DNA from 3 places in the Erwinia sp. 9145 genome. Region 3 is predicted to be linked to each of the others. Evidence: predicted binding sites of a transcription regulator. Region 3 holds the regulator's gene; each other region holds the start of a gene.
What was found. Region 3 encodes CRP, which controls carbon source genes, mostly activating them, when cyclic AMP is high. Its sites were predicted from a motif close to ATGTGANNNNNNTCACAT; they were not measured.

Region 1 (4,920 bases), 740 kb from region 3:
GAAATAAAAGTGTTTGAGGCCCAGACGCTGGCGCGCGGACTGACCACCGCCGCCGCGCGCCAGCCTGACCTGGTGATCCTGGATTTGGGCCTGCCGGACGGCGACGGCGTCCGTTTTATCAGGGAGTTCCGTCAGTGGAGCGATAACCCGATTATCGTGCTGTCGGCGCGCACCGGGGAAGAGGACAAAATCGAGGCGCTGGACGCCGGTGCAAATGATTTTTTATCCAAGCCCTTTGGCGTCGGCGAGCTTCAGGCGCGGGTCAGAGTCGCCTTAAGGCGAAATCATGCCACCCGCGAGCAGGTGGTCAGCTTTGCCGATGTGGTGGTTAATCTGAGCGCGCATCAGGTGTCGCGCGCCGGCGCGCTGGTGCATCTGACGCCGATCGAATTTAAGCTGCTGGCGCTGCTGGTTAACAATCCCGGCAAGCTGTTGACCCAGGCGCAGATCCTGAAACAGGTTTGGGGGCCGAACGCTGACAACAGCCAGTACCTGCGTATTTATATGGGGCATCTGCGGCAGAAGCTGGAGCACGTTCCGGCGCGGCCCGAACACTTTATTACCGAAAACGGCATCGGATATCGTTTTGTTGAGTGACGCGTTGCCTGCCCGCCATAAACGCGCTATTCCCGCCGATCGTAGGCATCTTGCGCCCGTTCGATACTTCCGCCATGTGTCTGCGCCCATGAAATCAACGCCTTAAAAGGCTGCTGGAGCGTCTTTCCTAACGGTGTGATGGCATATTCTACGGCGATGGGCGACGACGTTATTACGCGCCGTGTGACTAACCCGTTTCTTTCCAGTCGCCTGAGCGCCTCCGTCAACGCTTTATGCGTAATAGGATTGAGCCGCCGCTTAATTGCGTTAAATCGTGCGGGTTCAGTACAGACTACGGTAAGGATCAGCACCGACCATTTGTTGGCAACCTGCTCAAGAATCGGTCGTGTCGCATTGATATCATTAAGTAAAGTTTCAACAGACTGCATCGTAACGGTTTCCTTCTGTATATCTGAGATATATCTGGTGCGTAATTGACATCAGATATACAGAATGTATTTTCTGAAGTCCATATCAGAGACATCAGAGGGCAGTAAAATGCAAAAATTAACAGGTAAAACAGCGGTTGTGACCGGTGGCGGCAGTGGGATCGGGCTGGCGATCGCTCAGCGCTTTGCCCGCGAAGGCGCGCACGTTTTTATTACCGGTCGTCGCCAGGCAGAACTTGATAACGCGGTGAAGCAGGCGGAAGGATCGATCACCGCTGTTCAGGGCGATATGACGAAAGAGGCGGATCTGGCCCGACTCTTTACCGCGGTTAAAGCACACAAGGGAACACTTGATATCCTTGTGACAAATGCCGGCGTCTCAGAACCCGCGATGCTGCATACGATTACGCCCGCCCACTACGACAAAATATTTAATCTGAACGCCCGCGCCACGCTCTTCACCGTCCAGGGCGCATTACCGCTGATGCCGCACGGCAGCGCAGTGGTACTCATCGGATCTATTGCAGGTTTTATCGGCACGCCCGGTTATGGTGTTTATGGGGCGTCGAAAGCCGCCACGCGTGCATTTTCACGTACCTGGACAAAAGAGCTTGCCGACCGTGGCGTTCGCGTAAATACGCTCAGTCCGGGGCCCATTGATACGCCAATGTTTGATGAAGTGACCGATGAGATGCGCAAAGCGTTAACCGACATGATCCCGTTGGGTCGCCTGGGTAAACCAGAAGAAGTGGCGGCGGCGGCGCTCTTTCTGGCGTCTGATGAAAGCAGCTACATCGCCGGCGCCGAATTATGCATCGACGGCGGGATGGCGCAGGTGTAATCACGCCGCATGGATAAAGTGAATGCCGCAGGGAGGCGGCGGTATAACCATAAGCTGCACTTATTGCTGTTCCCCCTGCCCTGTTCACCGTGCGCTGTTCTTTTTTTTGCGAGCGCTTATCGGTCTGCGCAAACCATTTCGACCGGCTGTGAAATATTTTTCCGTGTGGACATAAACACATCCCAATAAAACGTGATTTATATCACGTTTTCCCTTTTATTAAATGAAACAGAGTTTGACAAGTGTGAGCAATATCTATTTCCTAATGCGCGAATAACGGCACACTTGCCGCGTTCTTCACGGGTGCTTCCTGCTGACTATCAGCCACCCTTTCTCCCGACTGAAACTTAATAAGACCCGCGCAGTGGCGGCAGAACAGGGTCGTTAAGTATGTGGTAAAAAATAAAATGAAATATAAATTTCTGATGGCTGGCGCACTTGCGGCGCTCTCTTATAGCGTCTCGTCAACCGCTGCTTCTGAAGGCCCGGAGTTCGCCTCCGACTGGTGGCATCAGAGCGTGAACGTGGTGGGCAGTTATCACACGCGTTTCGGGCCGCAGTTTAACAATGATGTTTACCTCGAATATGAAGCCTTCGCCAAAAAAGACTGGTTCGATTTTTATGGCTATCTCGATCTGACCAACTTCTTTGGCACAGGCAACTCAAATGCTAACGGCATTTTCGATCACGGTTCACCCATGTTTATGGAGATCGAACCGCGTTTTTCCATCGACAAACTGACCAATACCGATCTGAGCTTCGGGCCATTTAAAGAGTGGTACTTCGCTAACAACTATATCTACGATATGGGCCGCAACAGCGATAACCGCCAGAACACCTGGTTTATGGGTCTGGGCACCGATATCGATACGCATTCAGACATCGGGCTGTCGCTGAACGTTTATGCGAAGTATCAGTGGGAAAACTACGGCGCCGCCAATGAAAACAGCTGGGATGGCTATCGCTTCAAGGTGAAATACTTCGTGCCGATCACCACCCTGTGGGGCGGTAACCTCGGCTACGTTGGCTTTACCAACTTCGACTGGGGTTCCGATCTGCGTGATAAAACTGACGCATCGCGCACCAGCAACTCCATCGCCTCCAGCCATATCCTGTCGCTGGGCTATGACCACTGGCATTATTCGGTGGTGGCGCGTTATTTCCATAATGGCGGCCAGTGGGCAGATGGTCAGGAGCTGAATTTCGGACGCGGTCCGTTTGAGGTGAAATCGACCGGCTGGGGTTATTACCTGGTGGTGGGCTATAACTTCTGATCCCCCTGCTTCCACGTCAGCGCAACCGCTGGCGTGGTTCTTTCCCCCGTTCATGACTGCTTTTTATTGCCCTCCGACGTATACTTCCTCAGAAAATATTATTTTTATGGAAGGTATTTATGTCAGCCATGCCTGTCGGAGACGGCGTAAAGCTTCGCCCCCTGGAACGCGAGGATTTACCTTTCGTTCATCAGCTTGATAATAACGCCAGCGTCATGCGCTACTGGTTCGAAGAGCCGTATGAGGCGTTTGTTGAACTGTCAGATCTTTATGATAAACACATTCACGATCAGAGCGAACGCCGGTTCGTGGTTGAACATGAAGGCAGCAAGGCCGGGCTGGTTGAACTGGTCGAGATTAACCACATTCACCGCCGCGCCGAATTTCAAATTATTATTGATCCTAACCATCAGGGTAAAGGACTCGGCAGCAAAGCGGCCCGTCTGGCGATGGAATACGGTTTTTCCGTGCTCAATCTTTATAAGCTGTATCTGATTGTTGATAAGGAAAACGAGAAAGCGATTCACATCTATACGCGCCTTGGATTTAAAATCGAAGGGGAGCTGATCCACGAATTCTTTATTAACGGTGAATATCGCAATACCATCCGCATGTGTATTTTCCAGCATCAATACCTGGAACATACCAAACCCACGCACGCTATGGTAAAACCGACCGCGCAATAGCGCATCAGGGCGGCCTGGCCGCCCCGTTTCTGTTATCAGCCGCGTGCGCCAACCGGATTCATAATGGTATGGACGTTTTCCGGCTCAATGTTGTACATGCCGCCGTTAAACGGATCGATAATCAACCAGCCGGGAACGCCGCCCAAAGGTATATTGCCAAAGATGTACCAGAGATTCGGGTGCTCCTGAAGCGGAATGGTTTTTGACACGTAGCCTTCCCGCTCAAGCATCAACAGATACTTCTTCTTACCAAAATAGGTGCCGTCGGATTTCAGCAGCGTTACGGTTTGCGGTGTTAAACCTTCGGCAACCGCCCGGCCCGTTTCATCCTGCACCACAAACTTCACGCCCGGCGGCCAGGTCTGAACAGACACATCCTGCGTTTTATCGCCAACGATGGTTGCGCAGCCGCTCAGTAACCATGCTGACGCCAGCACCAGTAACAGCTTTTTCATAAGGTTTCCTGCGTCCTGAAAGAGTTAAAAACAGTCTAAGCGTAAAGCGGCAGGTTTTCATTATTTCCGCCCGATAAGAGCAGGCGTAATAAGGGAAATTTTTAGCGGGTTATGGCGAATATCAGGACGAGGCAGGCGCGCGACGAATCGCCGCACGATAGGTTAGTCAAACATCTGCTTCAGGTAGCGCTCCAGCGCCGCACGCGAGCTGAAACCGTGAGGGATGCCGTAGTGATGCTGGCTGTCGTCGTTCAGATACATGGGAAACTGTACGTAATGTTCGCAGGTTTTGAGATCGGACGCGGGGTGGGCGAAATCATGGCTTTTTTCCTTCAGCACCGGGTGAATGATCAACGCCGTGCGACCCATTCGTGCTTCACGATTCACGTATACATAATCCTCACCGCGACGATATCCGTAGACTTTAGTCGTGACGGCGTCCCTCTCAAACCCCGCCTTTTCCAGTACGCGAGCAACCTCATCAGGGCGTAAATACATGCTTATTCCTCTACTAAACTGTCTGACCCGGCCACACCACGTTGTGCCCGGCAACCGCACGCAGTAGCGCACAATTGCGGGACACAGCCTACAACAGCGTGAAGGGCGGTCGCATTCGGATTAATCCATAAACGCGCCCTTTTATGCCCCGCTTCGCTAAAAGCGTGAAGGATAGTCTAC
Region 2 (4,920 bases), 2.2 Mb from region 3:
CTATGACGCAAACGTATATACCCGGCAAAGACGCCGCGCTCGAAGATTCTATCGCGCGCTTTCAGCAAAAATTGCAGGATCTCGGTTTCAATATTGAAGAGGCGTCCTGGCTGAATCCGGTGCCTAACGTCTGGTCGGTTCATATTCGCGACCGCGACTGCCCGCTGTGCTTCACCAACGGTAAAGGCGCCAGCAAGAAAGCCGCGCTGGCCTCTGCGCTGGGCGAATATTTTGAACGGCTGTCGACCAACTACTTTTTTGCCGACTTCTGGCTGGGCAACACGGTTGCCAACGGCGATTTTGTGCATTATCCCAATGAGAAATGGTTCCCGCTGCCGGACGATGAAAGTCTGCCGGACGGCATTCTCGATGATCACCTGCGCGCATTTTACGATCCTGAAAATGAACTGAACGCCAGCGAGCTGATCGATCTACAGTCCGGCAATGCCGCGCGCGGCATCTGCGCGCTGCCCTTCACCCGCCAGTCCGATAATCAGACGGTTTACATCCCGATGAATATTATTGGCAACCTCTATGTGTCAAACGGCATGTCTGCGGGCAACACGCCAGCCGAAGCGCGCGTGCAGGCACTTTCAGAGGTGTTTGAACGCTATATTAAAAATCGCATTATTGCTGAATCCATCAGCCTGCCCGTGATTCCGCAAGCCGTGCTGGATCGCTACCCGGGCGTGGTGGAAGCGATTGCGACGCTGGAAGCTGAAGGGTTCCCTATTTTCGCTTACGACGCCTCGCTGGGCGGCAAGTATCCGGTGATCTGCGTGGTGCTGTTTAATCCGCAAAACGGCACCTGCTTTGCTTCATTTGGCGCGCACCCGGATTTTGGCGTGGCGCTGGAGCGGACGGTAACAGAACTGCTTCAGGGCCGCGGGCTGAAAGACCTCGATGTCTTTACGCCGCCCACCTTCGACGATGAGGAAGTGGCGGAACATGCCAATCTTGAAACGCACTTTATCGACTCCAGCGGCCTGATCTCCTGGGATCTGTTTAAGGACGATGCGGACTACCCGTTTGTTGACTGGCGTTTTAACGGCACCACCGCAGAAGAGTTTGCTACGCTGATGGCCATTTTCAACGCCGAAGGTAAAGAGGTTTACATTGCGGATTATCAGCATCTGGATGTGTACGCCTGCCGCATCATCGTGCCCGGCATGTCCGATATCTATCCGGCTGAAGATCTCTTGTTGGCCAATAACAATATGGGTGCAGGCCTGCGTGACGTCGTTCTTTCTTTGCCTGCCAGCAACTGGAGCAAAGAGGCCTTTCTGGCGCTAATCGACCGTCTTGATGACGAAGGCCATGACGACTTTACGCGCGTGCGTGAACTGCTCGGCCTGGCAACCGGCAAAGACAACGGCTGGTATACGCTACGCGTTGGCGAGCTGAAAGCGATGCTGGCGCTGGCGGGCGGCGATCTGGATCAGGCGCTGATCTGGACGGAGTGGACCATGGAGTTCAACAGTTCCCTCTTCACACCGGCGCGCGCAAACTACTATCGCTGCCTGCAAACGCTGCTGCTGCTGAGCCAGGAAGAAGATCGCGATCCGCTTCAGTATCATACGGCTTTCGTGCGCATGTATGGTCAGGACGCGGTAGACGCTGCTTCGGCGGCGCTGAGCGGCGAAGCCCCCTTCTATGGTCTTCAGGCGGTGGATGCGCAGTTAGCGGCCTTCCCTGCGCATCAGTCCTTACTGGCGGCCTACGAGAAACTCCAGCAGGCAAAACGTCAAAACTGGAAATAGCGTTTTTACGCAGGGCGCCGATCAAAACAGGCAACAAATATTGCCTGTTTTGCTCAGACGTTATTTTAACGTTTATTTATGAGTGAACCGAGCGCCAATAATTACAAATATTAAACATTACGTGTTATTTTTTCACTTTTCCCGCACGTGGTAAAATTTAACCTCAACTATTTATTTAAATTTTCAAATATATTTATAGTAATATTTTCAAAGACTTAATAATAAAAAACCGTGTTCTCTGGCAATAAACCCACCAGCCTCCTGATACAATATGATCCATATCAAATTCTTCTCTATACTCCTTTGTTAGTATCTGACTGTTGACTCATTCAGGGAGACGTTAGTGTGAAAGCTGGCAACCCGTTTAATCTGCTCTTACCGTCCGAAATGGCTAAAGTGGCCGAAGAAGCCGGTGTCTATAAAGCAACAAAACACCCCTTCACCACTTTTTTTCTGGCCATTACTGCTGGCGTTTTTATTTCAATTGCGTTTGTCTTTTACATTACCGCCACCACCGGTACCGCAGCGATGCCGTGGGGTATCACGAAACTCATTGGCGGCATCTGCTTCTCACTGGGCCTGATGCTGGTTGTGGTCTGCGGCGCCGATCTTTTTACTTCCACCGTACTGACCATGGTCGCTAAAGCCAGCGGCCATATCTCCTGGGGCCAGCTGATGCGCAACTGGATTAACGTCTACGTGGGGAATTTTTTCGGTGCGATGTTCTTCGTCGCCCTGATCTGGTTTGCGGGTCAACACATGGTCGATAACGGCGCCTGGGGTCTGAACGTATTACAGACCGCCGACCATAAAATGCACCATACTTTCATTGAGGCCGTCTGCCTTGGCACCCTGGCGAACCTGATGGTGTGCATGGCGGTATGGATGAGCTACTCCGGCCGCAGCCTGACCGACAAAATGTTGGCTATGGTGCTGCCGGTTGCCATGTTCGTCGCCAGCGGGTTTGAACACAGCATCGCCAACATGTTTATGATCCCAATGGCGATTATCATCAAAGATTTTGCTTCACCGGAGTTCTGGCAGGCAGCAGGCGTCACCGCCGCGCAGTTCTCACATCTCACGGTGAAAAACTTTATTATCGACAATCTGATCCCGGTGACCATCGGCAACATTATCGGCGGCGGCCTGCTGGTTGGATTAACGTACTGGGTTATCTATTTACGCGACGGCGATCATCACTGATCTCCAAATTTATGTCCGGCGCCCGCTGACTCTGGCGGGATAAAGAATTCCATTAAAGAAGGTAGGTATCAAATGAGCGAGCACAACGAAAAACAGGCAGTTGCCTGGACGGGCTTTGCAGAAGGCGAATGGCAGAAAAGCGTCAACGTGCGCGACTTCATTCAGAAAAACTACACGCCGTATGAAGGTGACGAATCTTTCCTGAGCGGCGCAACTGAAGCCACCAACGCCCTGTGGGACAAGGTGATGGAAGGCATCAAGCTGGAAAACCGTACCCATGCGCCGGTAGATTTTGATACCGACCTGGCTTCAACCATCACCTCTCACGATGCGGGCTACATCAATAAAAAACTGGAAACCATCGTTGGTTTGCAGACTGACGCGCCACTGAAACGTGCGCTGATCCCCTTCGGCGGCATCAAAATGGTTGAAGGTTCCTGTAAAGTTTACGGTCGTGAACTGGATCCGGCCCTGAAACAGGTTTTCACCGACTACCGTAAAACCCACAACCAGGGCGTGTTTGACGTTTATACCCCGGATATCCTGCGCTGCCGTAAATCCGGCGTGCTGACCGGTCTGCCTGACGCCTATGGCCGTGGCCGCATCATCGGTGACTACCGTCGCGTTGCGCTGTACGGTATCGATTATCTGATGAAAGACAAATTCGCCCAGTTCACTTCTCTGCAAAGTGATATGGAAAACGGCGTGAATCTGGAAGCCACTATTCGCCTGCGCGAAGAGATTGCTGACCAGCATCATGCACTTTCACAGATTAAAGAGATGGCTGCCAAATACGGCTGCGATATCTCCGGCCCGGCAACCACGGCTCAGGAAGCCGTTCAGTGGACCTACTTCGGCTATCTGGCTGCGGTTAAGTCACAAAACGGCGCGGCAATGTCCTTTGGTCGCGTTTCAACCTTCCTTGACGTTTACATCGAACGTGACCTCAAAGCAGGTAAGATCAACGAGCAGGAAGCACAGGAACTGATCGACCACCTGGTGATGAAACTGCGTATGGTGCGCTTCCTGCGTACGCCTGAGTATGATGAACTCTTCTCCGGCGATCCTATCTGGGCAACGGAATCACTGGCAGGTATGGGCGTTGACGGCCGTACGCTGGTCACTAAAAACAGCTTCCGCTTCCTGAATACGCTGTACACCATGGGTCCATCCCCTGAGCCAAACATGACCATTCTGTGGTCAGAGAAGCTGCCGCTTAACTTCAAAAAATACGCGGCCAAGGTTTCAATCGATACCTCATCCGTACAGTATGAAAACGATGACCTGATGCGTCCTGACTTCAACAACGATGACTACGCCATCGCCTGCTGCGTCAGCCCGATGATCGTCGGTAAGCAAATGCAGTTCTTCGGCGCGCGCGCCAACCTCGCGAAAACCATGCTTTACGCGATTAACGGCGGCGTTGATGAAAAACTGAAAATGCAGGTTGGTCCGAAAGAAGCGCCAATGATGGACGACGTGCTGGATTACGAAAAAGTAATGGCACGCATGGATCACTTCATGGACTGGCTGGCTAAGCAGTACGTGACCGCGCTGAACGTGATCCACTACATGCACGACAAGTACAGCTACGAAGCCTCGCTGATGGCGCTGCACGATCGCGACGTTTATCGCACCATGGCCTGCGGCATCGCCGGTCTGTCCGTAGCGGCTGACTCACTGTCTGCCATCAAATATGCAAAAGTATCGACCATTCGCGATGAAGACGGCCTGGCCGTTGACTTCAAAATCGAAGGTGAATACCCGCAGTTTGGTAACAATGACTCTCGCGTTGATGACATCGCCTGCGATCTGGTTGAACGCTTTATGAAGAAAATTCAGAAGCTGCAAACCTACCGCAACGCGGTACCGACTCAGTCAGTGCTGACCATTACCTCTAACGTGGTTTATGGTAAGAAAACCGGTAATACGCCAGACGGTCGTCGCGCAGGTGCAC
Region 3 (4,920 bases):
CATCTGCAAACGATGTTGCCGCGTCTGGTGCGCCGTCGGATCTCGCTCATGCCTCACTGGCAGCGGCTGACGCTGCCGGACAGTGATTTTGTCGATCTGGCCTGGAGCGAAGATCCGGCGCAGGCGCGCCATAAGCCGCGCGTGGTGCTGTTTCACGGGCTGGAGGGTAGCGTCCACAGCCCTTATGCCCACGGATTGCTACAGGCGTTTCAGGCACGCGGTTGGCTGGGCGTGGTAATGCACTTTCGCGGCTGTAGCGGCGAACCCAACCGGCTGGCGCGGATCTACCATTCAGGCGAAACCGAAGACGCCAGCTACCTGCTTCAGTGGCTGCGCGACGAGTGGGGCCACGTTCCCACTGCGGCCGTCGGCGTCTCGCTGGGCGGTAATATGCTCGCCTTTCTGATGGGCCAGCAGCAGGAGAGGTGTTTACTTGACGCCGGCGTGGTGATTTCGGCGCCGCTGATGCTGGAACCCTGTAGCGTTAAGCTTGAGCAGGGCTTTTCGCGCGTCTATCAGCGTTATCTGTTAGGCTTGCTAAAGCAAAACGCCGCCCGCAAGCTTCACGCCTGGCCGGGTACGCTGCCGGTGGATTTACCGGCGCTTAAAGCGATGAAAAAACTGCGGGAATTCGACGATGCGATTACGGCACGCGCCCACGGTTTTCGTGATGCGTCCGACTACTATCAACGCTGTAGCGCCCTGCCGCTGCTGCCCGGCGTGGCGAAACCGCTGTTGATTATTCACGCGGCGGACGATCCCTTTATGACCGCCGCGGTGATCCCGCCGCCGGCGATGCTGCCCGCTACGGTGGAGTATCAGCTCACCCGGCACGGCGGACATGTAGGATTTGTAGGCGGCACGCTCTTAAAGCCGCAAATGTGGCTGGAGCAGCGCGTGCCGCAGTGGCTTTCAACCTGGCTGGACAAATGAAATGATTATTCCCTGGCAAGACGTTTCCGCGGAAACCCTTGAAAATCTGATTGAATCATTCGTGCTGCGAGAAGGCACCGACTACGGCGAGCAGGAGCGTTCGCTGGCGCAGAAGGTGGAGGACGTTCGACGTCAGCTCGCCAGCGGCGAAGCGGTGCTGGTGTGGTCAGAACTCCATGAAACCATTAACATTATGCCGCGCGGCAAATTCAGCGAATAGCGGCAAATGCAGCCGCCGCTGTCAGCGGCCCGCGTGACACCTACCGGCGGATCGTGATAACAATGCCGCATTGAAAATTTTTTCAGGGAGTCGTTCGCCATGTCAGCTAAACATCCTGTGATCGCCGTTACCGGCTCCAGCGGAGCGGGCACCACCACCACCAGCCTGGCCTTTCGCAAAATCTTTCAGCAGTTAAATCTGCGTGCGGCAGAAGTCGAGGGCGACAGCTTCCATCGTTTTACCCGGCCCGAAATGGATATGGCGATCCGTAAAGCACGCGACCTGGGCCGACATATCAGCTACTTCGGCCCCGACGCCAACGACTTTCTGCTGCTGGAGCAGACCTTCAGCGAGTATGGCCGCAGCGGCACCGGCCAGTCGCGCAAATATCTGCATACCTACGACGAAGCCGTGCCGTGGAATCAGGTTCCCGGCACCTTCACGCCCTGGCAGCCGCTGCCGGAACCTACCGACGTGCTGTTTTATGAAGGACTTCACGGCGGCGTGGTGACATCGCAGCATAACGTGGCGCAAAATGTCGATCTGCTGGTGGGCGTGGTACCGATTGTCAATCTGGAGTGGATTCAGAAACTGGTGCGCGATACCGGCGAGCGCGGTCATTCACGCGAAGCGGTGATGGATTCGGTGGTGCGTTCAATGGAAGATTACATCAACTTTATTACGCCGCAGTTTTCGCGCACCCATATTAACTTCCAGCGCGTACCGACGGTAGATACGTCTAATCCCTTTGCCGCGCGCGGTATTCCTTCGCTGGATGAAAGCTTTGTGGTGATCCATTTTCAGGCGCTGGACGATATCGACTTCCCTTATTTATTGTCGATGCTTCAGGGATCATTCATCTCGCATATTAATACGCTGGTGGTGCCGGGCGGAAAAATGGGGCTGGCGATGGAGCTGATTATGGGGCCGCTGGTCAAACGCCTTATTGAAGGAAAAAAAATTGAATAAAGCCCCGTTAACCGGAGCATTAAGGTTTATAGCGTATTCACTTCAAAACTGTGGGTAATTTCAACGCCTTTCCCCAACATCAGCGCCACGGAACAATATTTTTCGGCGGAAAGTTCAACGGCGCGAGCAACGGCTTTATCACTCAACGCGTTACCGCTAACGATAAAGTGCAGGTTGATATGGGTAAACAGTCGCGGTGCCTCTTCGCGCCGCGTTGAGGTGAGTTTGACTTCGCAATCAACGACGTCGTGCCGGCCTTTTTGCAGAATGGAAACCACGTCGATCGCGCTGCAACCGCCCGCGGCCATCAACACCATTTCCATCGGGCCTGGCGCTTTATCGCCTGCGTTTCCGTCCATTAACAGCTGATGCCCGGATGAGGATTCTCCCAAAAAAGTCAGACCTTCCACCCATTTGACGCGCGCTTGCATAACCGACTCCTTTAATTCATTCAATTCACATCAGATTACGCGCTGATAACAAAAACGGCAATGCGTCCTGTTTCCCGCTATGCTGAAGCGAGACAACAGAAGACACTCGTTTAAAGCTGTGTTAAAAACAAAGCTGAAACACTCTCGTCAGTACTCTACAAGCGTGACGAAACGGGACGATATAATGAACCCTGCGGGCCTGGACAAATATCCCGATGGGAAACGCTTTACTATTTCAACGCCTGGCAGACAAATCAGCGCCTGCATTCAGGTATGATGACAACAGAGGATAACAGCGAATGGTTCTCGGCAAACCGCAAACAGACCCGACTCTTGAATGGTTCCTGTCACATTGCCATATTCATAAATATCCATCAAAAAGCACGCTGATTCACCAGGGTGAAAAAGCAGAAACGCTTTACTACATCGTCAAAGGTGCGGTCGCCGTGCTGATCAAGGATGAAGAAGGCAAAGAGATGATCCTCTCTTACCTCAATCAGGGCGATTTTATTGGAGAGCTTGGCCTGTTTGAAGAGGGCCAGGAGCGTAGCGCATGGGTTCGTGCGAAGACCGCGTGTGAAGTGGCTGAAATTTCCTATAAGAAATTCCGTCAGCTTATTCAGGTGAATCCTGACATCCTGATGCGTCTCTCTTCCCAAATGGCGCGTCGTCTTCAGGTCACCTCCGAGAAAGTGGGTAATTTAGCGTTTCTTGACGTGACGGGCCGCATTGCCCAAACGCTGCTCAACCTGGCGAAGCAGCCGGACGCGATGACTCACCCGGACGGCATGCAAATCAAAATCACCCGTCAGGAGATTGGTCAGATCGTTGGCTGCTCCCGCGAAACCGTTGGCCGCATTCTCAAGATGCTGGAAGATCAGAATCTGATCTCCGCACACGGAAAAACTATCGTCGTTTACGGCACGCGCTAACCGGCTTTGCTACTCTGGCGCGGCATCCATGCCGCGCCTTTTTATTGGGTACAGCGAAATGTGGCGCAGACTGATTTACCATCCTGAAGTGAACTACGCACTGCGTCAGACGCTGGTGCTCTGTTTGCCCGTGGCAACAGGATGGCTGGCCGGTAGCCTGCAATACGGGCTGCTCTTCTCCCTCGTACCGGCCTGCTGCAACATCGCCGGGCTTGACACGCCGCATAAGCGCTTCTTCAAACGCCTGATCATTGGCGGTTGCCTGTTTGCCTTCAGCAGCTTTCTGATCCAATACCTCGGCGCGCAGGCGGTGCCGCTCCCGGCGATCCTGCTGGTGATGGCGCTGCTGCTGGGCGTCACCGGCGAGATCAGCCCGCTGCACGGCAGGCTGCTGCCCGGTTCGCTGATTGCCGCCATCTTTACCCTCAGCCTCAGCGGTCGCATGCCGATGTGGCAGCCGCCGCTGCTCTACGTGCTTGGCACCATCTGGTACGGCGTCTTCAACTGGTTCTGGTTCTGGCTGTGGAAAGAGCAGCCGATGCGCGAAACGCTCAGCCTGCTTTATCGTGAACTGGCTGCCTATTGCGAGGCGAAATATACGCTATTGACCAGACTAACCGATCCTGATGATGCGCTGCCGCCGCTGCTGGCGCGGCAACAAAAGGCGGTCGATCTCATCAGCATCTGTTATCAGCAAATGCATATGCTGGCCGCCAGTCGCGATAATCACCATAAGCGCCTCACCCGCGCCTTTCAGGTGGCGATGGATTTGCAGGAGCATATTTCGGTCAGCCTGCATCAGCCTGAAGAAGTGCAGAAACTGGTCGGGCAAAGCCATGCTGAAGCGGTGATCCGTTGGAACGCGCAGACCATCGCCGCGCGTCTTCGCCAGCTGGCCGACGATATTCTTTATCACCGGCTGCCGGAGCGTTTTTCAATGGATAAGCAGTTGCAGGCGCTGGAGAAGATCTCACGCCAGCACCCGGACAATCCGGTGAGCAATTTTTGCGCCTGGCACTTCAGCCGCATCGCGCGCGTGCTCCGCACTCAGCGCCCGCTCTATCAACGCGACCTGATGGCGGATCGCCAGCGCCGGTTGCCGCTGCTGCCGGCGATCAAAAGCTACCTTTCGCTGAAATCCGCCGCGCTGCGCACCGCCGCACGTTTCGCGGTCATGCTGGCTTTTGCCAGTTCTCTGGCCCTGTTCTTCGATCTTCCTAAACCTTACTGGATTTTGATGACGGTGATGTTTGTCAGCCAGAACGGCTACAGCGCCACGCGCGTGCGCATCCAGCACCGTGCGCTCGGCACGCTGGCCGGGCTGGTCATCGCCGCCATTACGCTGCGTCTGCATGCGCCGGAGTCGCTGATTCTGTTGGGAATGCTGACCATTACCCTGGCCGGCTATCTGGTGATCCGTAAATTTTACGGCGTG

Region 1: the regulator CRP is predicted to act here: its motif matches at 2,070-2,087, upstream of FA91_RS13475 (nucleoside-specific channel-forming protein Tsx).
Region 2: the regulator CRP is predicted to act here: its motif matches at 2,030-2,047, upstream of focA (formate transporter FocA).

What each region holds. Positions count from the first base shown of each region.
Region 1 covers NZ_JQNE01000001.1:2,821,757-2,826,676, forward strand. The annotation lists gene kdpE (two-component system response regulator KdpE) at 1-597, shown strand, start outside; gene FA91_RS13465 (helix-turn-helix domain-containing protein) at 624-986, opposite strand; gene FA91_RS13470 (SDR family oxidoreductase) at 1,096-1,827, shown strand; gene FA91_RS13475 (nucleoside-specific channel-forming protein Tsx) at 2,235-3,101, shown strand; gene speG (spermidine N1-acetyltransferase) at 3,221-3,787, shown strand; gene FA91_RS13485 (hypothetical protein) at 3,823-4,242, opposite strand; gene FA91_RS13490 (DUF2002 family protein) at 4,405-4,740, opposite strand.
Region 2 covers NZ_JQNE01000001.1:1,333,774-1,338,693, reverse strand. The annotation lists gene ycaO (30S ribosomal protein S12 methylthiotransferase accessory factor YcaO) at 3-1,760, shown strand; gene focA (formate transporter FocA) at 2,106-2,963, shown strand; gene pflB (formate C-acetyltransferase) at 3,036-4,920, shown strand, end outside.
Region 3 covers NZ_JQNE01000001.1:3,561,195-3,566,114, forward strand. The annotation lists gene FA91_RS16875 (hydrolase) at 1-933, shown strand, start outside; gene FA91_RS16880 (YheU family protein) at 935-1,153, shown strand; gene FA91_RS16885 (phosphoribulokinase) at 1,253-2,122, shown strand; gene FA91_RS16890 (OsmC family protein) at 2,149-2,553, opposite strand; gene crp (cAMP-activated global transcriptional regulator CRP) at 2,853-3,485, shown strand; gene FA91_RS16900 (YccS/YhfK family putative transporter) at 3,544-4,920, shown strand, end outside.